3 regions of the Streptomyces hundungensis genome follow, and region 1 is predicted to be linked to each of the others. Evidence: riboswitches for the same ligand, from Rfam matches in the RefSeq annotation. Region 1 holds a riboswitch; each other region holds the start of a gene.
What was found. A riboswitch is a leader RNA that binds a small molecule or an ion and turns the genes downstream of it on or off. The one in region 1 is predicted to bind cobalamin.

Region 1 (7,611 bases):
GCGTGAGCGAGTCTCGTCTGCGAGCAGGTCGGAACCCTCAGCGGTCAGACGTAGGGCACCCCTTCCAGTCTCGACCAGTCCCATCTGGCGCAGCGCGTACGAGTACTGCCGCCAGGTTCTCGGAGACTCAATGTTTGCCAGTGATGGACGCGCGTCGAGATCGGCAACTCCACCGCTCTCAATCATCCGGATCAGCCCGAGAGTCAGCGGGAACATTTCGTCTTTCCGACAGAGGAGGTTCGGTACAGAGGACGCCTGCTTCATCCACCTGCTCCGCTGGGCTGCGAGATCAGCAGCATCCGAAAGAATGGCAGGCCCGCTGCCCGCTGCGCTGCCGACCTGCTTAGACCCGCTCATCTTCCTCGCCCGTTCCTTCCGTCTGCCAAATGCTCGCAGGGCTTATTTCGTGACCACCATAGAGTTTCTAATGCAAGCCAGTAGGCGTCATCTGGGGTCAGGCGTGTCGTTGCTTCCTTGGTCGTGCCCGCCTCCGACACCCGTCTGCAACGCGCGCGATGGCTCCGAACAACAAAAGCGGCCCGGCGTACCGGCGACATCCAGCCGTCAGACAGGTCTCTCTGCGCCTCGTTCCGCCCTATCCCCACGTGGTTGCGTGAAAGGACCGCTCTGGGCTCGGCCATGCACGACCATGGTTGGGATTTCTTAGTCCGGGTGCGACAACGACAGAGGGGGACCACATGCGCGTGGAGATTCGTGTAGAGCCGGCGGACGACGAGCTGCGCTCCCTGCTGAGCTGGCTCCGCCGGGACCCCGACCTTCGGCGTACAGCCAGCGTGGAGATGTGTGAGCAGGCTCCGCGCCCAGGCGAAATGGGGGCAGTCGCCGACATCGTGCAGTTGGTCACGGAGAACGGCTGGAGTGCCGCCAACTTCGCCCTGACGCTTGCTGCCTGGAAGCAGACACGTCCACGCGCCTCTCGCGTGACGGTCCGGCACGAGGATCTCGTTGACGCCCTGACCGATTGCAGTGACGAGGAGATCGAACGCATCACACAGCTCCTCCGCGTCGCTAGGCGCAACGATGAGGAAGGTTCGGCCGGTTGAGCGTGTTTCCGGATCCCGGGGTTTCGAAGGCGGTGTTGATCGGCACGAGCACGTACGACATCCTCGAAGACCTCCCCGCCGTCTCCAACAACCTCAGCTCCCTGGCGGAGGTGCTTACGGGGCCGACATCGTGGGGTCTTGGCAACGACGCCTGTGCCGTGCTGTCCAACCCTTTCAGCGCGGCGACGGCGATGAACCCGCTGCGCGAGGCCTGCGCCACGGCCAGGGACACTCTGCTCGTGTACTACGCGGGGCATGGGCTGGTCACGCCAGAGGGCGACCTCTACCTGGGACTGCCGCAGTCACAGCAGCACCGGGTCGAAACGGGGATTCCGTACAGCTGGGTCCGCAGCGCACTACTGGAGGGGCAGGCGGAGCGGACCGTCGTCATTCTCGACTGCTGTTACGGCGGGTTGGCTTTGGGAACCATGGGGCCCTCGGAGTTGGCTGCGCAGGCCGATGTCGAAGGAACATACTTGATCACAGCGGCCTCGGAGAACCGTCAGGCACTCGCCCCACCCGGAGAGCGCCACACCGCCTTCACCGGAGAGCTGCTCACCCTCCTGAGTTCCGGGATCGTGGGCGGCCCCGAACACCTGGATCTCGATAGCGTCTTCCGCGCGCTGCGTAGGGCACTCCCGGCCAAGGGCCGTCCGGTTCCGCAAGGGAGGGAGCGCAACAGCAATGGGCGGCTCGCGTTGGCCTGGAATCCCGCGTTCAGCAGGGCCCCTGTAACCGACCTCCCGAGTGCTGGGCGTATCAGCCAACGCACGTGGCCGGACCCGGCGACCGTCCACACCGTGGAGGGATTCGTCAGCGCGTTGGCGCGGGTCCGCGTCATTGGCGCCCTTACGCACACAGCCATCAGCCACCGTTCCGGCGGGCAGATCTCCGCCGGGACCGTCAGCAAGCTCCTCAACCGCAAGGATCTGCCCCTGACATGGCGGACGATCGGGATCTATCTCTCAGCGTGCGGGCTGCCTGACGAGCATTTGGATGACTGGCAGGCCTGCTGGGAACAGCTCCGGTCGGCTCCCCTGCCTACAGCCGTGTCCGCAGCCGGAGAGGCACAGAACCCCAGACCTCGCGTCCGGCCCTTCTGGGGGCGAACTGTCCGCAAGCTAGTGGGACGGCGTCCCTGTGACTGACTGGACCGTCCGCTGTGGCTGCGGCTTCGTGCCGTCGCCACTCTCTCCGAAGAAGGTGTTCCAGGCAGCGATCAGCAGGAGCACGCCCAAAGCCGCCGCCCAAAACCCGGGCTTTTTGGCCCTGCTGGATACCGTCGTCGGCTTCACGTAATGCGCTGCCCGGTAGTAACCCTTCCGCGTCTGTGCCATGGTCCCCATACCCCCCGATTTAGCACCTTGTCCGTCACTGTGAAGTGTGGCAGGACACTGGAGACAACGATCGGTGAACGGGGAACAGCGGCCGGATCTGATCGACGCCCAGCCGCGCCGTGGAGCGAAGCCGCGACGCGGGCGGGGACCTTCACTCCCCCCGCGAAACGAACTCCGGCTGGTCCAGTACGCGGAGCCAGCTGCCGTCGGGCTGGCGGCGGGCTACCTGGGCGCGGGCGCCGGTGCCGTCCTTCGGGGGGGTTGCCGTGAGGGCGAGGTCGCCGTTGAGCAGGGTCGGCAGGGGCTGCTCCTGTTCGAAGTGGGGGCGGTGGGCGAGCACCTTCTCCCAGAGTTCGCGGATCGCCTCGCGGCCCACCGTGCGGCTGCCCGGCGGGTAGGCCAGCACCGCGTCCTCCTCGTAGAGCGCGGCGACCCCGGCCGCGTCGCCGGCGTTGGACCGCTCGACGAACAAGCGCGTGATGTCCTCGGGTCGCATGGCCTTCTCGTACTGCGACATGGGGTCCTCCTGGGCTCGGTGGTGGCGGCCGTCCGCCTGGTGCTTCCGTACGACCAAGTCTCGTCGGGGGCACATCAGAAGTCCAACAGATGGATCTGATGGGAGCTAGAATCCACAGTCATGGACTTGAGGCAGCTCGAATACTTCGTCGCGGTCGCCGAGGAGCGGAACTTCACCCGGGCCGCCGAGCGGGTGCACATCAGCCAGTCGGGCGTCAGCGCCCAAATCCGGCAGCTGGAGCGGGAGTTGGGGGCCGAGCTGTTCGACCGGTCGGCCCGCACCGCCGCGCTCACCACCGCCGGAAAGGCCGCCCTCGACCACGCCCGGGCCGCGCTCGCCGCCGCCGGGGCGGTCCGTCAGGCCGTGGGCGAGGTGACCGAGCTGATCCGGGGCCGGCTGAGCATCGGCATGGTCATCGGCTGCACCGTCACGCCGCTGTTCGACGCCCTCGCCGCGTTCCACCGGGCCCATCCCGGCGTCGAGATCTCACTTGTGGAGGACCATTCCGACCGGCTCGTCGACGGGGTGCGCGCCAGCACCCTGGACCTCGCGCTCATCGGGACGCCGACCGCCGCCCACGAGGGCCTTGACGCCCTGACGATCATCGAGGAGCGGCTCGTCGCGGCGGTCCCGGCCGAGCACCCCCTCGCCAGGCAGGACCGGGTCACCCTGCGCGATCTCTGCGCGTACCCGATCGTGTGCATGCCACCGGGGACGGGGCTGCGGGCCGTCTTCGACCGGGTCTGCGCCGCGCAGTCCCTGCACCCGACGATCGCGCTGCAAGCCGGCGCCGCGGACGCCATCGCCGACCTCGCCGCCCGCGGGCTCGGCGTCGCCGTTCTCAGCGAGTCGATGGCCGCGCACTACCGTGACCGGCTCACCGCCCGGCTCATCGACGACGCCGAGACGCCCGCCTTCCTCTCCCTCGTCTGGAAGCACTCCCCCAGTCCCGCGGTGCGTGCGTTCCTCGCGCACGGCCGGCGGGCGTTCGGCATCTCGGGCACGGCCTGACTGCGGGGCGGTGCCACGCCTCAGGCGGCGCCCGCCCACTTCTGCTCGACCTTGCCGAACCGCCAGTACGCCAGGGCCGCCCCCCACACCACCACGAACAGGCCGACGATGACGAAGCCGACGTTGTCCAGGTTCAGGGACGCCACCCAGCCGCTGACCGGGTCGGTGAGGTCCAGCTTCTTGTGCAGGACGCCGACGAGCTCGATGGTGCCGATGAAGAAGGCCACCGCGATCGAGAGGCCCGTGATGGTGAGGTTGTAGTAGACCTTGCGCACCGGGTTGGAGAACGCCCACTGGTAGGCGAAGTTCATGAACGTGCCGTCGAGGGTGTCGAACAGGCTCATCCCGGCGGCGAACAGCAGGGGCAGGCACAGGATCGCGTACCAGGGCAGCCCGGCGGCGGCGCCCGTTCCGGCCATCACCATCAGGGTGACCTCGGTCGCGGTGTCGAAGCCCAGGCCGAAGAGGAAGCCCAGCGGGAACATCTGGCCGGGCCGGGATATGGACTGGGTGAAGCGGCGCAGGATGCGGTTCATGAATCCCCGCGAGTCCAGGTGGGCTTCGAGTTCCCGCTCGTCGTACGCGCCCGACCGCATCGCGCGGAACACCTTCAGGATGCCGAAGAGCGCCACCAGGTTGAGGGCGGCGATCAGGTACAGGAAGGAACCGGAGACGGTGGTTCCGACGACGCCGAGCACCTGGTGGGTGCTGGAGTCCTCGTTCAGGAGGACGCCGGCGAGCTGCGCGCCGCCCGCCACCAGGGCGGCCAGGACGACCACGACGCTGGAGTGGCCGAGCGCGAACCAGAAGCCGACGGAGACCGGCCGCTTGCCGTCCGCCATCAGCTTGCGGGTGGTGTTGTCGATGGCCGCGATGTGGTCGGCGTCGAAGGCGTGCCGCATGCCGAGCGTGTACGCGGTGATGCCGAGGCCGACGCCGTACGTCTTGGTGCCGACGGCGTAGTGCTCGGGGGCCACGAGCAGGAACAGGACGCCGAAGGCGACGACATGGAGGGCGGCTATCACCGCGAGGAGGACGGCGGTGCGCACGGTGTCCTCGCGCCGCCAGCGGAAGGAGGGCACCACGGGGGCGCCCGTATCGGGGGACGTGCGGACGGGCAGGGTCATTCGGGTCACGCTCCAGCACCTCGTGGATCACTTCGTGAGATGCCGCGGCCGGTCTCCTGGCTGACGGGTGGGTGCCTTGGTCCCGGCCTTCCCGGGCAGGTGGATCCTGGCCAGTGGCGTCGCGAGGGGACGGCGGCTCTCCGGAACCCGGAGAACCCGATCACAGTGGCGAGGGCCGCTCCGGTTTCGCACCGGTCTTCCCGAACACCACGGCCAGGTCACCCTAGACGCTGGTCAGTTGCCCGCACAGCTGCACAGCTGTGCAGGTATCGAAGATCACACCTGTCCGGGCGCCACGGCCCTGCGAGGATGCGGGCATGCATCTCGTCCCCGCCGAACGCGCCGGCCACCGCATCATCGACGGCCACCGGGTCTGCGACGCCGTCGCGGCCATCGGTGACCCGGACCGGGTGCGCGCCTGGGCCGACCGGTTCTCGCTGCTCGCCGACGCCAACCGGCTCGCCCTGCTCCTCGCTCTGCACCGGGCGGGCCCGCTGGCCGTCTCCGATCTCGCGGTGGCGACGGGCATGCGCGACCCGGCCGTCTCCCAGGCCCTTCGACTGCTCCGGGCGGCCGGAGCGGTCGCCGGCGAGAAGGAGGGGCGGGTGGTGCGCTATCGCGTGGTCGACGAGGCGACCGCGCGGCTCCTCGACGAGTACGCGGCGAACGCGCCGGTCTGAGGCGGAAGTTGGAGCGCCTCCGGGCGCGCCGAACCCGGCCCGTCCCTGGCCAACCATGGCCACCCCACCACACCCGGCCACACCCGGCCACACCCGGCCAGCCCGCCGCACCGCCGAACCCGGCCACCCCGCCCGAATCGTCTCCTCGGTTTCCCGAGGCACGATCCGGGCGGTCAGCGCCGGTCGCGGATCAGCGGCCGTCGTAGATCAGCGCGCGCACCATGCGGCAGGTGGCCTCCGACGGGGGGTGCACCCCGATCAGCGCCGCCATGGTGCGTATCGCGCGGTCGGGCGCCTGCTCGGGGCGGTAGACGCCCGTGTCGAGCAGGGCGATGGCCAGGCGCATCGCCTTCAGACGCCGGTTGTGGGACTCGTACCACACACGCGGGCGCCCCGCGGGCAGCGGCACCTTGTGCAGGGGCTGGAGGGACAGCTGTTTCGGGGCGTGCGAGGTGAGTACGGCAGCGGTCATGGGCGTCCTCCTGGGCGGTCGGGAACCCTCACTAACTGCCTCAATTTTACTGCGGGGCACTGACAATCGGCCCTGGCCGGCAGGGCTTTGGGGATGTCTCGCAGGTACCCTTGCCGCATGGAGATCTGGATCAATCCGGCCTGCTCGAAGTGCCGCAGCGCGGTGGACCTGCTGGACGCGGAGGGCGCCGACTACACGGTGCGCCGTTACCTGGAGGACGTGCCTTCGCCCGAGGAGATCCGGGCCGTGCTCGACCGGCTCGGCCTCGAACCGTGGGACATCACCCGCACCCAGGAGGCCGCCGCCAAGGAGCTCGGCCTCAAGGACTGGCCGCGCGACGCGGACGCCCGTGAGCGCTGGGTCGCGGCGCTCGCCGAGCACCCCAAGCTGATCCAGCGCCCCATCATCACGGCGGACGACGGCACGGCCGTGGTGGGCCGCACCGACGACGCCGTACGCGACGCCCTGTCCCGCTAGGCTAGCTCCTGACGCCCTCCGCCGAGGTCCGGTCAGTGACTGGATAGCTGAGACCGTCGTCGGCTTGGAGCGGGCGCCTCGGGGCCGTGAACACAAAGAGGCCCGCGCGCGGCCCTGCGATGCAGGGCCACGGGCCTTCGCTGTACTGGTCGCGGGGTCAGCCGCCCAGGTTGCGGTGCTCCTTCGTCGGGATTGAGAAGGTCGCCGGCCGCCGACGGGGCGGCTGGGTGGCGCAGGGCGGTGACCGGTACGGCACCAGGCTCGGTGCTGGGAGCCCAGACCATCCGTCAGGTGTCGTCCCACTCGCATCCTCAGCCGTGATCGGGGTGGGGGTGCCGTAAGAAGACGCCGTGGGTGTGGACGGCGCGCGGGATGCGGGGGATGCGGACCGCCGGGTCGTCGCCGGGGTACGGATGCAGGTTCCGCCAGCCGTGGACCCTGACCATGTACGCGACGGCGGCCTCGATGATGTCGGCCCACCGCTGGTGCCGAGGACGATGAACGCGACCGGGTAGAGGTGGTCCTGGGTCCGGTCGTCGATCCCGGTGACGTACAGGCCGCGATGGGCGACGAAGCCGCTGTCGGACGCGTCGTCGCCGGGCATCCAGAGCTGTTCGACGGGGTGCGGGGTGCCGTCCTTGCTGGTCTCGATCTCGTACAAGGCCGGGGCGGTCACGCGCTCACCCCCGCGAGGGCAGCGTCCAGGAGCGCACGGCGTCGGCGTCGTACGGGTCAGCGCACAGCCGGTGGTCGCTGACGTCGAACCAAACCGCACGCTGACGCGGAACCCGGGCACGAGGGTGCTCTCCGGCCCGTCCAGCGTGGCGGTGAGACGGTCGTAGTCCTGCTGGGCGTGCCGGGTCTGGGTGTACGGGTCGAGGCGCAGCAGGGTATAGCCGTCGAGGCTGTTGTCGCGTTTGCGGGCC
Region 2 (7,611 bases), 390 kb from region 1:
ATCTTGTGCCAGTCGACGGGGCCGCCCTCGCCGGACGCCCCGAGCACCTTCAGCGCGTTCTCCTCGCCGACCTTCCACTTCGCCGACTTCACGAACTGGAACACCCCGACCGGCCAGCCCTGGTTCCAGGCGCGCAGAGCCATCCCGAACGCGGCCGTCGACTTCCCCTTGCCGACGCCGGTGTGCACCATGACCAGGTGCCTGTTGCGTCGCTGACGTGTCGTCAGACCGTCCTCGGGTACGACACTGACCTGTCCCTGCGGCATTAAGCGGCCCTCCTCGAAGTTCCCTGGACATCCTTGACGAGGCCGGCGATGGAGTCCGCCCGCAACTCGTCCAACGTGACGGCGCTGCCGCCGAGTTCACGCGCGAGCTCCCCCGCGAGCCCCAGCCGCACCATGCCCGACTCGCAGTCCACGACCACCGACGCGATGCCCTCGGCGGCGTGCAGCCGGGCGGCCCGCCCCGCGAGCGCCACCGGCTCGGGGCCGCCCGTGGCCCGGCCGTCGGTGACGACCACGAGGAGCGGACGGCGCGAAGGATCGCGCAGCCGCTCCACCCGCAGCACGTCGTGGGCCCTGAGGAGCCCCGCCGCGAGGGGGGTGCGCCCGCCGGTCGGCAGCGTTTCGAGCCGGGCGGCGGCCGCGTCCACCGACGAGGTGGGCGGCAGCGCGAGCTCGGCCTCCTTGCCGCGGAAGGTGATCAGACCGACCTTGTCGCGGCGCTGGTAGGCGTCGAGAAGCAGCGAGAGCACCGCTCCCTTGACCGCGCTCATGCGCCGGCGGGCCGCCATCGACCCGGACGCGTCCACCACGAAGAGGACGAGGTTGCCCTCGCGGCCCTCGCGGGTCGCCTGGCGCAGATCGTCACGGCGCACCACGAGACCGCGGCCCACCCGTCCGCGCGCCCGCTGATGGGGGGCGGCCGCCTGCACCGTCGCCGTCAAGTGCAGCTTGGTGAGGGCCCCTTGGGGGCGGCGCGAGCCGGTGGTCCTGCCGTGCTCGGTGCGGGCCCGCGAGCGCCGGCCGGCCGCGCCCTCGCCGAGGCCGGGCACGCTCAGCATCTTCGTGCGGAACGGCTCGGCGGACTTCACCGCGGCGCGCTCGCCGGGGCCACTGGGGACGGGTGAGGCGGGCGGCTCCACCGCGTCGGGGGAGTCCGGGGACCCGGCCGGCTCCGACGGCTCCGACGGCTCGGACGCGTCGGGGGAGTCGGCCGGGCTCTCGGGGGAGTCGCCCTGCGGCGGCACCCCGCCTCCGCCCCCGCCCCCGCCGCCGGGGCCCTCGGGGCCCGGGTCCGGATCGTCGTCGCCCTCGTCCTCGCCCTGGAACTGCTCCAGGGTCTCGTCGAGCTTGTCCTGGTCGAGGCCCGGCGCGTCGAACGGGTTGCGCCTGCGCCGGTGCGGCAGCGCCAGCAGCGCGGCCTGGCGGACGTCGTCGCTGGTCACCTCCGTACGGCCCGCCCACGCGGCGAGCGCGGTGGCGGTGCGCGCCATCACGATGTCGGCGCGCATGCCGTCGACCTCGAACGCGGCGCAGGTGGCCGCGATCTGGAGCAGCACCGCGTCTCCGAGCGTCACGGAGGGGAGCAACTCCCGTGCCGCGACGATCCGTTGGCGCAGCGCGCTCTCCTCGTCCGCCCAGCGCCCGGCGAACGCGGCCGGGTCGTCGTCGTGGGCGAGCCGGCGCCGCACCACTTCGACGCGCTGGGCGGGCTCGCGTGAGGCCGCGACCTCGACGGTCAGGCCGAACCGGTCGAGCAACTGCGGCCGCAGCTCGCCCTCTTCGGGGTTCATCGTGCCGACCAGCAGGAACCGCGCGGCGTGCCGCACCGAGACGCCCTCACGCTCCACATAGGACGACCCCATGGCGGCGGCGTCGAGGAGGAGGTCGATGAGGTGGTCGTGGAGCAGGTTGACTTCGTCGACGTAGAGGATGCCGCGGTGGGCGTCCGCGAGCAGGCCCGGCTCGAAGGCCTTCACGCCCTCGCCCAGCGCCCGTTCGATGTCGAGGGCGCCCACCAGACGGTCCTCGGAGGCGCCCACCGGAAGCTCCACCATGCGGGCGGCACGGGCCGTGCCGGGGCCGCTCTCGTGCGGCCCGTCCGGGCACTGCGGGTCGGGCGCGGCCGGGTCGCAGCTGAAGCGGCAGCCCGGCACGACCGCCACCTCGGGCAGCAGGTCCGCGAGCGCGCGGACCGCGGTGCTCTTGGCGGTGCCCTTCTCGCCCCGGACCAGGACCCCTCCCACAGCCGGGCTGACGGCGTTCAGGAGCAGCGCGAGCCGCAGGTCGTCCATGCCGACGACGGCGGTGAACGGATACCGGGTGCTCATGGGCCGATCTCTCCTCGGATTGGTGCGGTACGCGGCGTACGGGCGGGGGCGGTCACGGCGCCCCCGGCGGGATGAAGGGCAACCCGGCGGGCGGGCCCTGCTCGATCAGGCGCAACAGGGCGTCGGTGTCGGCGTGTTCCTCGATCAGGTCGCCGAGCCGGTCGAGCTGTTCCTCGCGCAACACCCCGAACGAGGTGTCGGGCGCGGGCACGAACCGGCGGCCCGCGTCGCGCGCGACCCGTTCGAGGAAGCGCCGTCTGAACCCGTCGCTCTCCAGGGAGCCGTGCCAGTGGGTGCCCCAGACGGAGCCGACCCGGCATCCGTCCAAGAAGGCCTCGCCGCCCAGGACTTGGGCCACCCCGTGATGGATCTCGTACCCCTCGACGCGTTCGCCCAGGGCCTCGCCGACGGGCCGCGCCAGGGTCTTGTCGGCCGCGAACCGCACGCGTACGGGCAGCAGCCGAAGGCCGGCGACCGAGCCCGCCTTCGACTCGACGTCGTCCTCGATGTGCTCGCCGAGGAGCTGGAAGCCGCCGCAGATGCCGAGGACCGGGCGGCCCGCGGCCGCCCGGCGGGCAATTTCGGCCGCGAGGCCCCGTTCGCGCAGCCACTCCAGGGCGCGGACCGTGCCGCGGGTTCCGGGCACCACCACCAGGTCGGCGTCGAGGAGTTCCTCGGGCCGGTCCACGAACCGCACGACCACGCCGGGCTCGGCCGCGAGCGCGTCCACATCGGTGAAGTTGGACATCAGCGGCACCGCGCAGACCGCGACCCGCAGCACGTCCTCGCCGACCGGCGGCGCCACCACCGACTCCCGCACGGCCCCGCGCATCGAGACCCTGAGGCCGTCCTCCTCGTCGATGCCGAGGCCATGGGCGTACGGCAGGATCCCGTAGGTGTGCCGTCCGGTGAGGCCGCGCAGCATCTCGATGCCGGGCTCCAGAAGCGTCACGTCGCCCCGGAACTTGTTGACGACGTACCCCGCGACCAGCGCCTGGTCCTCGGGGCTCAGCAGCGCCGTCGTCCCGAAGAACGAGGCGAACACCCCGCCCCGGTCGATGTCGCCGACCACGACCACGGGCAGCCGCGCGGCCCGCGCGATGCCCATGTTGACGATGTCGGTACGCCGCAGATTGATCTCGGCCGGGCTGCCCGCCCCCTCGCAGATCACCGCGTCATAGGTGCCCCGCAGCTCCGCAAGGCACTCCAGGACGGTGCCGAGCAGCGCCTGCTGGCGTCCCCCGTGGTAGCCGCGGGCGCTCAGCTCGCCGACCGGCTTCCCCATCAGGACGACCTGACTGGAACGGTCGCTGCCCGGCTTGAGCAGCACCGGGTTCATCAGCGCGGTCGGCTCCACGCGCGCCGCCTGTGCCTGCATCGCCTGGGCCCGGCCGATCTCCGCGCCCTCGCGCGTCACGAACGAGTTGAGCGACATGTTCTGCCCCTTGAAGGGCGCGACCTTGACGCCCCGGCGCACCAGCCAGCGGCAGATCCCGGCCGTGACGACGCTCTTGCCCGCGTCGGAGGTCGTGCCCGCGATCAGCAGCCCGCCACCCATGTACGTCCCTTTCTCACAGCGGCCCCCGCAACCACGGCGCAGGCCAGCGTCAGCAGGCCCACCGTGCGCGAGAGCCGTACCGCACGTTCGATGTCGGCGACCTCGACGGGCCGCCCCGACGCGTTCAGGACCGGCCGGTGCTCGACGCGTCCCGCGTACGAGAGCGTGCCGCCGAGCCGTACGCCGAGCGCGCCCGCGAACGCGGCTTCCACGGGGCCCGCGTTGGGGCTGGGGTGCCGGTCGGCGTCGGCGCGCCAGGCGCGGAACGCGCCCCGGGTGTCGGGGCCCGCGAGCGCCGCGAGACCCGCGGTGACGCGTGCGCCGGGCCAGCCCGCCACGTCGTCGAGCCGCGCCGAGGCCCAGCCGTAGCGGCGGTACCGGGGCGACTTGTGCCCGACCATCGCGTCCAGGGTGTTGACCGCGCGGAAGCCCACGAGCCCGGGCACGCCCGCTAGCGCACCCCACACCAGGGCGCCGACGACGGCGTCGGAGGTGTTCTCGGCGACCGACTCGACGACCGCGCGCGCGATGCCATCGGCGTCCAGGGACCGCGGGTCGCGCCCGCACAGATGCGGGAGCCGCTCGCGGGCCACCTCCACGTCGCCCGCGGCAAGCGCGCCGCCGATGGCCCGCGCCTCACGGACGAGCGAGGTGCCGCCGACCACCGTCCAGGTGGCGGCCGCGGTCAGTGCGAAGGAGGCTGCGGGGCGGCCGCGTACGGCACGGGAGACCAGGGCCGCGGCGCCGGCGGCGCCACCCGCGCACACCAGGGTGTGCAGGGCGCCCCGGCCGCGGTGGTCGCGCCACAGGAGACGTTCGACGGCACCGGCCGCCCGGCCGAACGCGGCGACCGGATGGCCGCGGCGCGGATCGCCGAGCAGGAGGTCGGCGACGAGTCCGGCGGCGGCGCCGTAGGCGAAGGTGCGATCGGCCCGCATCCTCAGCGCGCCAGGGCGGGGCGGGAAGGACCGGCAGGGCTGGGCAGGCAGGCACACATGGCGGTATGTCCTCACTCAGGGTGTCCGCGCCCTGGTTCGACGTGACCGGCGGTGAGAGTTCCTGGCTCACGGGGATCTCTCCCCGGTGACAGTGGCGGGACCGCGCCGGATTCGCACCGGCTTCCTCTTCTGCCGCCGTAGCTGGCCGGTGCAGTCCACCACGCGCCGAGAACACCCGTCAACTTGCCGTTGACCTGCGGCGCGAGAGAGCGTGCGGCCGGGCATGCGACCGCCCTCCGGCGCGGGCCGGAGGGCGGTTCGGATGGTGCCCGTGGGTCAGGCGACGATCAGGAAGATCCCGTACGCGACGGCCGCCGCGCAGAGCGCGAAGCAGGCGTACGCACCCGTGCGGGCCACGGCCGTGCTTCCGGGGTTGCCGGTGCCGGAGGCCGCGGCCTCCCGCTTGGTGAGGCCCACGATGCCGAGGGTGAACAGGCCCACCAGGCCGACGGTCACCGCGAGGCTGACGCCGAACACGGAGCCGAGGGCTGCCCAGTCGATGTGCATGAGGATTCCTTAGCTGTGCCGGAGGACCGGGGTCAGACCGTCGCCGGGGTGGGCGGGTCGGCGGGGGCCACCGGGGCAGGGGCCGGGATGGTGGCTGTGAGGCCGGCGGTCGCGGCGGCCAGCGTCGGCGGCGGGGTGACCGCGGCGATCGCGGTGGTGATGACCCCGGCGGGCTCGGCCTGCGGGACCTCGCCGATCTCGTCCGCGGTGACGTTGTGGTGGTCGACCGGCTGGCGGCGCGACAGCTTCCAGATGGTGCCCGAGCCGGCGATCAGAAGGACGGCGACGGCGGCGATGCCCCAGGGGCCCTGCTGGGTGAGGAACTCCGCGCCCGCGCCGACGAGTGCGGCGGCCGGCAGCGTCAGGATCCAGGCGACGGCCATCCGGGACGCGGTGGACCAGCGGACCACCCCGCCCTTGCGGCCGACTCCGGCGCCCATGACCGAACCCGAGCAGACCTGGGTGGTGGAGAGCGAGAAGCCGATGTGCGAGGAGGCCAGGATGACGGTGGCGGCGGCGGTCTGAGCGGCGAAGCCCTGCGGCGGGCGGAGCTCGGTCAGGCCCTTGCCCATGGTGCGGATGATGCGCCAGCCGCCGAGGTAGGTGCCCATCGCGATGGCCAGGCCGGCCGAGACGATGACCCACAGCGGGGGGTTGGCACCGGGGTGCAGCACCCCGCCGGTGACCAGGGCGAGGGTGATGATGCCCATCGTCTTCTGGGCGTCGTTGGTGCCGTGCGCCAGCGAGACGAGGCCGGCCGAGGCGATCTGCCCGGCCCGGTAGCCCTTGGCGGTGGCCTTCTCGTCGGTGTTCCGGTTGATCCGGTACGTGAGCTTGGTGGCCAGCATCGCGGCGATGCCCGCGACGACCGGTGCGGCGACGGCGGGCAGCAGCACCTTGGTGACGACGGTGGAGCCGTTGACCGAGGACCAGCCCGCCGACATCACGGCGGCGCCGATGAGGCCGCCGAACAGGGCGTGCGAGGAGCTGGAGGGCAGTCCGAGCAGCCAGGTCAACAGGTTCCAGAGGATGGCACCGACCAGGGCCGCGAAGATGACCTCGGTGCGGATGCCCTTCTCGTCGATGATCCCGCCGGAGATCGTCTTGGCGACCTCCACCGACAGGAACGCGCCGAGCAGGTTGAGTGCGGCGGACATGGCGACCGCCGTCTTGGGCTTCAGGGCGCCGGTCGAGATGGTCGTGGCCATCGCGTTGGCGGTGTCGTGGAAACCGTTCGTGAAATCGAACACTAGAGCTGTCACGATCACAATCGCGAGCAGCAGCGTGATGTGTTCCATTTACCCAGGCAATCGTTCGACGTCAGTGGCGGGACGAACGTAAGTAACCTGAATGAACGGAAGGTGAACTGGGGCGGGCGCATCGGTGTCCGTAGCCCCTTGTTGTCCCCTTTGTTGTTCCCTGCCGGGCGCCGGGGCCGTTCAGCGCCCGGTTGCGAACCGCCTCAACTGCGCAAAACTCCCATAGAAGAGATTCTGGTCACCCGGCAGCCTCCCGCTGCCGCCGGCGTGCTGCCAGAACGTCCAGTAGGACCAGCCCGTCGGCAGCGCGCCCGGCGCGGCTGCGTACCGGGCCAGCCACAGCGCGTGGTCCGCGCCGAACGCCCGGCTGCGGCCGGTGCACTCGTTCCACCAGAGGGTCGTCGTGTAGATCACCGGCCGGCGGCCGGTGCGCAGCCGCACCTCGTCGCTGAACCCGGCGATCCAGTCGGTCATCGCGGCCGGGCTCAGTCCGTAACACGGCGCGCCGCTGCCGCCCTTGGCGTCCTTGCCGTACGGGTTGTGCTCCAGGTCGACGGCGGGCGGCAGCGTCCAGCCGTCGCCCGACCAGCCGCCCCCGTTGCGTACGAAGTAGTCGGCCTGGGCGCGGCCGGAGGACTGGTCGGGCACCGCGAAGTGGTAGGCGCCCCGGACCAGTCCGGCCCGCCGGGCGCCGCCGTACTGCTGTCCGAAGTAGGGGTTGCGGTACGACGTGGACTCGGTCGCCTTCACATAGACGAAGGAGGCTCCCCGGCTCTTCGCGGAGGCCCAGTCGACGTTCCTCTGGTGCGAGGAGACGTCGTGGCCGGCCGGTCCGGCGCTCGCCCCGGCCGGCACCGCGAGCGCCGCGGATCCGAGCGCCAGCAAGGCCGGCAACGCCGAGAGCGCGACCCGCACGCGCACCCGGACCCGACGCGGCAGCCGGGCGCGATCACGAGC
Region 3 (7,611 bases), 3.2 Mb from region 1:
CGCCAGTAAGGACGTTGGCTCTTCACCGCACCCGGCCCGCTCATCGACTGCTCGCCATCGGCGCCCTGGTGGCCCTCGGGGTGCTCATCGGCGCGAGCGGGCTGCTGACGGCCGGGAACCCCCGGGCCGAGGCCCTGGTGGACAGCGGTCCGGCCCGGGACGGACTCGATCAGCTGACGGCCGCCGGGATCGCGTCGGGCGTCCTCAACCCCCTTGAGGTGCTTGCCCCTTCGGGCATGGATGCCGAACGCGTGGCAGCGCGGGCCGCGAAGATCCCCGGCGTCCTGACGGCCGCCGCCCCGCGTGACGCCGCCTGGCGCCGCGACGGCTCCGCGCTGGCCGTCGTGATCCCGTCCGCCGAGCCGATGACCCCGTCCGGCCGCCGAGCCATGGCCGATGTGCGATCCGCGCTGGCCGGCACTGGGGTGCGGGTCGGCGGGTCGGGCGTGCCTGAACTCGACCTGGTGCGGGGCGCCTACCGGGCCCTTCCGGGGGCGCTCGCGGCCATGGCGCTGCTCGGCCTCCTCGCGCTCGTCCGGCCCCGAACCGCAGGGACACTCGCCCCGGCCGGGCGGGCCGTGCTGTCCGCGCTGGTCGCGGCGATCGCGGTGACCGGGCTTCTGGTACTGGTCTGGCAGTACGGCTTCGGGTCCCGGCTACTGGGCGGAGAGGGCGCGACGGGGGCGGTCACGGGCTGGGTGCCCCTGGTGGCGGGCGCCTTCGCGTTCCTGAACGCGCTCGACCACGCGGTGGCGTACGACGCACTGAACGCCCTCGACCGCGCCGTGGCGTACGACGCGATGCCCCGTGCCCGGTACCGCGTCGGGCCCGTGGTCGCCCTGCCGCTTTTGGCCATCGGGCTCGGTCCCCAAGTGGAACTGGCCCTTCTGGTCACGGGAGTTGGCGGCGCGGCCCTGCTGGGGTCCGTGCTGCTCCGTGCGGTCGCGGTGCTGTCGGGGCCGTCTCGACGGGTCGTTCACGAAACGGCCACACAACCCCCCGCAAGCGCGCTTCCGGCCACACCACTGTCATCTTATTGGTCTAGACCTGGATTGCGTCTCGGCCATACGATCCCCCTGGTCGAACCACCGGACCACGCACAGTGACACCACGGCATTCGCGCACCTGGGGGAACCGCATGCTCGAGGCACTCGGAATCCAGCAGTCCACAGAGACCGTCTATCGACTCCTGCTGTCCCAACCCGATTACGGCGTAACCGAGTTGGCGGACCATCTGCACTGGACGGAGACCGAGGTACGGGCGGCGCTCAGCCATCTCGCCGACCTCAAACTCGTGCTCATGGACGACGCCTCGGACGGCATCGCCCCGTTCAGCCCGGACGTCGGGTTCGCGTTCCTGCTCTCGCGGGCCGAGGCCGAACTGACCAAGCGCAGACGCCAGGTCGAGCGGGCCGAGCAGACGGTGGCGGCGATCCTGGCCAAGTTCAGCGAGGGCACCACCTTCCGGCACGACGTGGTCGACCGCATCCACGGCGTGGACGCGGTACGCGAGCGCCTGGAGGACCTGGCCGCGAGCGCCCGCGCCGAGTGCCTCTCCCTGCTGCCCGGCGGCGCCCAGCTGCCCGACACCATGGACGCCAGCCAGCCCCTGGACGAGCTGGCCCTGGAGCGCGGCGTGAAGATCCGCAGCATCTATCAGGAGAGCTTCCGCAACGACGCCCCCACCCTCGAATACGTGCGCTGGTACTGCGACTTGGGCGGCGAGGCCCGCACCGTGCCGATCGTGCCCATGCTGATGGTGATCGTCGACCGCAGCGCGGCGCTGGTCCCGGTGGACCCCGAGGACGCCCGGGCCGGCGCCCTTGAGGTGCGCAGCCGGGGACTCGTCAACGCGCTGGTGGTCCTCTTCGACCATCTGTGGGAGTCGGGCACCCCGTTCGGGGAGGCCCCGCGCCGCAACGAGCACGCCCTCTCGCCCCAGGAAAGGGAGTTGGTGCTGCTCCTCGGCATCGGCTGCACGGACGACATCGCCGCGCGAAGGCTGGGGGTGTCCCTGCGCACGGTGCGCCGGATGAGCTCGGAGCTCATGTCCCGCCTGGGGGCCCGCAGTCGGTTCGAGGCGGGCGTCCGCGCGGCCAAGGAGGGCTGGCTCTGACCCTCCGGCACGGAGGCCGTCCGGTTCCGGCCCGTCCGGAATCCGGACGGGGGTTCCCTTGACCGAATCTCTCCCCTAGATTTCCTGCGCATTACCAAGTGATCCAACGCACAGGTGATCGTGAGGGGACGGAGCCACCCAATGCCGGAATCGACGGAAGTGAAGAGACCGGTGATCACGCCCTTGCGCGTGGTCATCGCGCTCTGCCTGATCGCGCCCTTCGTGGCGATGCTGTGGGTGAGCTCGTACGCCAAGGCGGACCCGGCGCTCGGCGGCATCCCGTTCTTCTACTGGTACCAGATGCTGTGGGTGCTGATCTCGACCGCGCTGACGATGCTCGCGTACAAGCTGTGGCAGCACGACCAGCGCTCGCGCACCACCTCTGACACCGCCAAGGGGGGTGCGTCCAAGTGAAGGACGGCGTGAACGGCGTCGCACTCGGCGTCTTCATCTTCTTCTTCCTGGCCGTCACGGTCATCGGCTTCATGGCCGCCCGCTGGCGCAAGGCCGAGAACGAGGCGAGCCTCGACGAATGGGGCCTGGGCGGACGGTCGTTCGGCACCTGGGTCACCTGGTTCCTGCTCGGCGGCGACCTCTACACCGCGTACACCTTCGTCGCGGTGCCCGCGGCGATCTACGCGGCGGGCGCGGCCGGCTTCTTCGCCGTGCCCTACACGATCCTCGTGTACCCGCTGATCTTCACCTTCCTGCCGCGGCTGTGGTCGGTCTCGCACAAGCACGGCTACGTCACCACCTCGGACTTCGTCCGTGGCCGGTTCGGCTCGAAGGGCCTCTCCCTCGCCGTCGCGATCACCGGCATCCTCGCCACGATGCCCTACATCGCGCTCCAACTGGTCGGCATCCAGGCCGTGTTGGACGTCATGGGCGTGGGCGGCGAGTCCAGCAACTGGTTCGTGAAGGACCTGCCGCTGCTCATCGCGTTCGCCGTGCTCGCGGCGTACACCTACTCCTCGGGCCTGCGCGCGCCCGCGCTGATCGCGTTCGTGAAGGACGGTCTGATCTATCTCGTCATCGCGGTGGCGATCATCTACATCCCGATCAAGCTGGGCGGCTTCGACGCCATCTTCAGCGCCGCGCAGCACAAGTTCGCGGGGCCGCCCGGGGGCAAGCCGACCGGGGCGCTCGTGCCCGGCGAGAAGAGCCAGTGGACGTACGCCACGCTCGCGCTCGGCTCGGCGCTGGCGCTCTTCATGTACCCGCACTCGATCACCGCGACGCTCTCCTCGCGCAGCCGCAACGTGATCCGCCGCAACACCACGATCCTGCCGCTGTACTCGCTGATGCTGGGCCTGCTGGCGCTGCTCGGCTTCATGGCGATCGCGGCGGGCGTCAAGGTCAAGAACGGCCAGCTGGCCATTCCGCAGCTCTTCGAGGACATGTTCCCGGACTGGTTCGCGGGCGTCGCCTTCGCGGCCATCGGCATCGGCGCGCTCGTCCCGGCGGCCATCATGTCCATCGCGGCGGCGAACCTCTTCACCCGCAACATCTACAAGGACTTCATCAAGCGGGACGCGACCCCCTCCCAGGAGGCCAAGGTCTCCAAGCTGGTCTCGCTGGTGGTGAAGGTCGGCGCGCTGGTCTTCGTCCTGACCATGGACAAGACGGTCGCCATCAACTTCCAGCTCCTGGGCGGCATCTGGATCCTTCAGACCTTCCCGGCCCTGGTCGGCGGCCTGTTCACCCGCTGGTTCCACCGCTGGGCGCTGCTCGCGGGCTGGGCGGTCGGCATGGTCTACGGCACGCTCGCCGCGTACGGGGTGGCCTCGCCCACCCAGAAGCACTTCGGCGGCTCCTCCAAGGAGATCCCCGGCATCGGCGAGATCGGCTACATCGGCCTGACGGCGTTCGTCCTGAACATCCTGGTGACGGTGGTCCTCACCGTCGTCCTGCGCGCCGTCAAGGCCCCCGACGGCATCGACGAGACCTCGCCGGAGGACTACACGGCCGACGCGGGCGACCCGGGCGTCACCACCGAGCTGCCGCCGGCGACGGCGGGGGCGGCGCACTGAGTTCGGCTGTCGGCACGGAGAGGGCCGCCGCATCCCAGGAGGATGCGGCGGCCCTTTCGTGTGCACCGATCAGCGCACCCAGTCCTTGAGCTGCTCGGTCTGGAGCGTGATGCCGACGGGGTCGGGGAGTTCGACGTCCCGGCCGAAGGGAAGGGTGCGTACCAACGCGTACCGGTGGCCTTCGGGCTCGCTGTAGACCGAGACCTCGCACTTGGCCCGGTCGATCAACAGGTACACCGGGATGCCGGTCTCCGCGTAGGCGCGTGGCTTCTCGACGTGGTCCCGCCGGTGGGTGTCGGAGTCCCACGAGGTCACCTCGACCACCATGAGGATCGGTTCCGGGTCCACCCAGTCGCCCTGGCCGACGAAGGCGTCGGATGGCGCGAGCGCTGCGTCCGGGATCGCCCGCCCCGCCCGATTCTGCTGAGCCTTGATCCCCTGCCCGGGGTGCAACCAGAGTTCCGGCCGATGCTGTAGGCAGATGCGCGTGAGCCACTGGGTGATGCGCCCGTGATCGCCGTCCGGCATGGCCTTGCTCCTGATGACCCCGTAGATGAATTCGAGCCGCGTCCCCTCCCTCTCACGCGCCGCTATGCGCGCGACGGCCTCGAAATCCTCCGTCAGCATGTGGGGCCGGTCTGTAGTCGCGGTCATCGCGGCTCGCCTCCTTCAGCGCTCTGCCACCGACGATAGCGGAGCTCTAGGACAGCCGGGGGCGAAACGACCGGTGACACAACATGTGGGGGGTGCGGTCCGCGGCGCCCCCCACATGTATGCTCATGCTCGCTGTCGCCGCAGGGGAATCCGGTGTGAATCCGGAACTGTCCCGCAACGGTATGACCTGTATGGATACGTACGGGTCGAGTCCGAGCACCTGCCGACGGCGTACCCGGTTCGACCGAGCCGGGTGCCAGACGTCCGGGCCTCGCGGTTGGGCCGGTGGACGACGCGCCGAGGGCTGCCCCGAGGCGCGCCGACGCCTCCCCCGCAGCGCCCCGTGCCGAGCGAGGGAGTGCCCCCACCGTGACCATCGCCCCAGCGGATCCCGCTTCAGCGATCACCGACGAGCTCGCGGATGCCCCGGGCACCGCGCTGCTGCGGACCCTGACGGAGCTCACCGCGGACCTCGCGGACACCGACCCCGGCCGGGTCGCCGCGGCCGCGCTGCGGGGCCGCAACTCCCGCTCCGACGCCGCCGAGTTGCGCGAACTGGCCACCGAGGCGGCAGCGGGGCTCATCTCGGAGGACCCGGCGTATTCCCGCCTCGCCGCCAGGCTCCTGACGCTCACCGCCGCCGAGGAGGCCGCCTCGCAGGGCGCGGTGTCGTTCTCCGCCTCCGTCGCGGTCGGCCACCGCGAGGGGCTGATCGCCGACCGCACGGCCGACTTCGTCGATGCCCACGCCGCCCGCCTCGACACCCTGGTGGACGCGGCCCTCGCCGACGGCGCCGACGACCGCTTCGGCTACTTCGGCCTGCGCACCCTCTACTCCCGCTATCTGCTGCGCCACCCGATCACCCGCAAGGTCATCGAGACCCCCCAGCACTTCATGCTGCGCGTGGCGTCCGGCCTCGCCGAGGACGATTCGGTCACCGCCGTGGACGAAGTGGCGTCCCTGTACGGCCTGATGAGCCGCCTGGACTATCTGCCGTCCTCCCCCACGCTCTTCAACTCCGGCACCCGCCACCCCCAGATGTCGTCGTGCTATCTGCTCGACTCTCCGCTGGACGAGCTCGACTCGATCTACGACCGCTACCACCAGGTGGCCCGGCTCTCCAAGCACGCGGGCGGCATCGGCCTCTCGTACTCCCGTATCCGCGGCCGCGGTTCGCTGATCCGGGGCACCAACGGCCACTCCAACGGCATCGTCCCGTTCCTGAAGACGCTGGACGCCTCGGTGGCCGCGGTCAACCAGGGCGGCCGGCGCAAGGGTGCGGCCGCGGTGTACCTGGAGACCTGGCACTCCGACATCGAGGAGTTCCTGGAGCTGCGCGACAACACCGGCGAGGACCAGCGGCGTACGCACAACCTGAACCTCGCGCACTGGATCCCCGACGAGTTCATGCGCCGGGTCGACGCCGACGCCTCGTGGTCGCTGTTCTCCCCGGCCGACGTGCCCGAGCTCGTGGACCTGTGGGGCGAGGAGTTCGACGCCGCCTACCGCAGGGCCGAGGCCGCGGGGCTCGCCCTCAAGACCATGCCCGCCCGGGACCTGTACGGCCGCATGATGCGCACCCTGGCGCAGACCGGCAACGGCTGGATGACGTTCAAGGACGCCTCCAACCGCACCGCCAACCAGACGGCGGAGCCCGGCCACACGGTCCACTCCTCCAACCTGTGCACCGAGATCCTGGAGGTGACCGACGACGGGGAGACGGCCGTGTGCAACCTCGGCTCGGTCAACCTCGGCGCGTTCGTCGACACCGCCTCCCACGACATCGACTGGGAGCGGCTCGACGAGACCGTCCGCACCGCGGTGACCTTCCTCGACCGGGTCGTCGACATCAACTTCTACCCGACCGAGCAGGCCGGCCGCTCCAACGCCCGGTGGCGCCCGGTGGGCCTGGGCGCGATGGGCCTCCAGGACGTCTTCTTCAAGCTGCGGCTGCCCTTCGACTCCCCCGAGGCGAAGGCCCTGTCCACGAAGCTCGCCGAGCGGATCATGCTGACCGCGTACGAGGCCTCCGCCGACCTCGCCGAGCGGTCGGGTCCCCTGCCCGCCTGGGACAAGACCCGCACCGCGCGCGGGGTGCTGCACCCCGACCACTACGACGTCGAGCTGCACTGGCCGGAGCGCTGGGCGGCCCTGCGGGCACGTATCGCGGAGGTCGGGATGCGCAACTCGCTGCTCCTCGCGATCGCGCCGACCGCCACCATCGCCTCCATCGCGGGCGTGTACGAGTGCATCGAGCCGCAGGTCTCCAACCTCTTCAAGCGCGAGACCCTGAGCGGTGAATTCCTCCAGGTGAACGGCTACTTGGTGGAGGACCTCAAGCGCCTGGGCGTATGGGACGCGCAGTCCCGCGAGGCGCTGCGCGAGGCCAGCGGCTCGGTGCAGGGCTTCAACTGGATCCCGGCCGAGGTGCGCGCCCTGTACCGCACGGCGTGGGAGATCCCGCAGCGCGCCCTGATCGACATGGCCGCCGCCCGCACCGCGTTCCTCGACCAGTCGCAGTCGCTGAACCTGTTCCTGGAGACGCCCACCATCGGCAAGCTGTCGTCGATGTACGCGTACGCCTGGAAGCAGGGCCTCAAGACGACGTACTACCTGCGCTCGCGCCCGGCGACCCGCATCGCCCGCGCCGCCCAGGCCACCACCGTCCCAGTCCAGCAGGCGGCCCCCGACGCCGACGCGATCGCCTGCTCCCTGGAAAACCCCGAGTCCTGCGAGGCCTGCCAGTAATGAGTACGACCGAACACAAGAACCTGCTGGACCCGGGCTTCGAGCTGACCCTGCGTCCCATGC

Region 2: it holds a riboswitch for cobalamin, as region 1 does, so the genes downstream of both, DWB77_RS29065 (cobalamin biosynthesis protein) here and DWB77_RS27340 (HoxN/HupN/NixA family nickel/cobalt transporter) in region 1, are expected to answer to the same signal.
Region 3: it holds a riboswitch for cobalamin, as region 1 does, so the genes downstream of both, DWB77_RS13285 (ribonucleoside-diphosphate reductase subunit alpha) here and DWB77_RS27340 (HoxN/HupN/NixA family nickel/cobalt transporter) in region 1, are expected to answer to the same signal.

Annotation. Positions count from the first base shown of each region.
Region 1 is NZ_CP032698.1:6,164,302-6,171,912, reverse strand. It holds gene DWB77_RS27365 (restriction endonuclease) at 1-264, opposite strand, end outside; gene DWB77_RS27360 (effector-associated constant component EACC1) at 699-1,064, shown strand; gene DWB77_RS27355 (caspase family protein) at 1,067-2,212, shown strand; gene DWB77_RS27350 (YybH family protein) at 2,553-2,918, opposite strand; gene DWB77_RS27345 (LysR family transcriptional regulator) at 3,039-3,929, shown strand; gene DWB77_RS27340 (HoxN/HupN/NixA family nickel/cobalt transporter) at 3,950-5,056, opposite strand; cobalamin riboswitch at 5,086-5,283, opposite strand; gene DWB77_RS27335 (metalloregulator ArsR/SmtB family transcription factor) at 5,374-5,736, shown strand; gene DWB77_RS27330 (hypothetical protein) at 5,927-6,208, opposite strand; gene DWB77_RS27325 (arsenate reductase family protein) at 6,326-6,685, shown strand; gene DWB77_RS39015 (hypothetical protein) at 6,843-7,611, opposite strand, start outside.
Region 2 is NZ_CP032698.1:6,559,050-6,566,660, forward strand. It holds gene cobO (cob(I)yrinic acid a,c-diamide adenosyltransferase) at 1-266, opposite strand, end outside; gene DWB77_RS29055 (putative cobaltochelatase) at 266-2,332, opposite strand; gene DWB77_RS29060 (cobyric acid synthase) at 2,385-3,890, opposite strand; gene DWB77_RS29065 (cobalamin biosynthesis protein) at 3,872-4,828, opposite strand; cobalamin riboswitch at 4,925-5,063, opposite strand; gene DWB77_RS29070 (hypothetical protein) at 5,165-5,395, opposite strand; gene DWB77_RS29075 (inorganic phosphate transporter) at 5,428-6,693, opposite strand; gene DWB77_RS29080 (lysozyme) at 6,835-7,611, opposite strand, start outside.
Region 3 is NZ_CP032698.1:2,991,243-2,998,853, forward strand. It holds gene DWB77_RS13260 (MMPL family transporter) at 1-1,106, shown strand, start outside; gene DWB77_RS13265 (helix-turn-helix domain-containing protein) at 1,139-2,116, shown strand; gene DWB77_RS13270 (DUF3311 domain-containing protein) at 2,258-2,530, shown strand; gene mctP (monocarboxylate uptake permease MctP) at 2,527-4,146, shown strand; gene DWB77_RS13280 (Uma2 family endonuclease) at 4,216-4,800, opposite strand; cobalamin riboswitch at 4,879-5,041, shown strand; gene DWB77_RS13285 (ribonucleoside-diphosphate reductase subunit alpha) at 5,170-7,548, shown strand; gene DWB77_RS13290 (ribonucleotide-diphosphate reductase subunit beta) at 7,548-7,611, shown strand, end outside.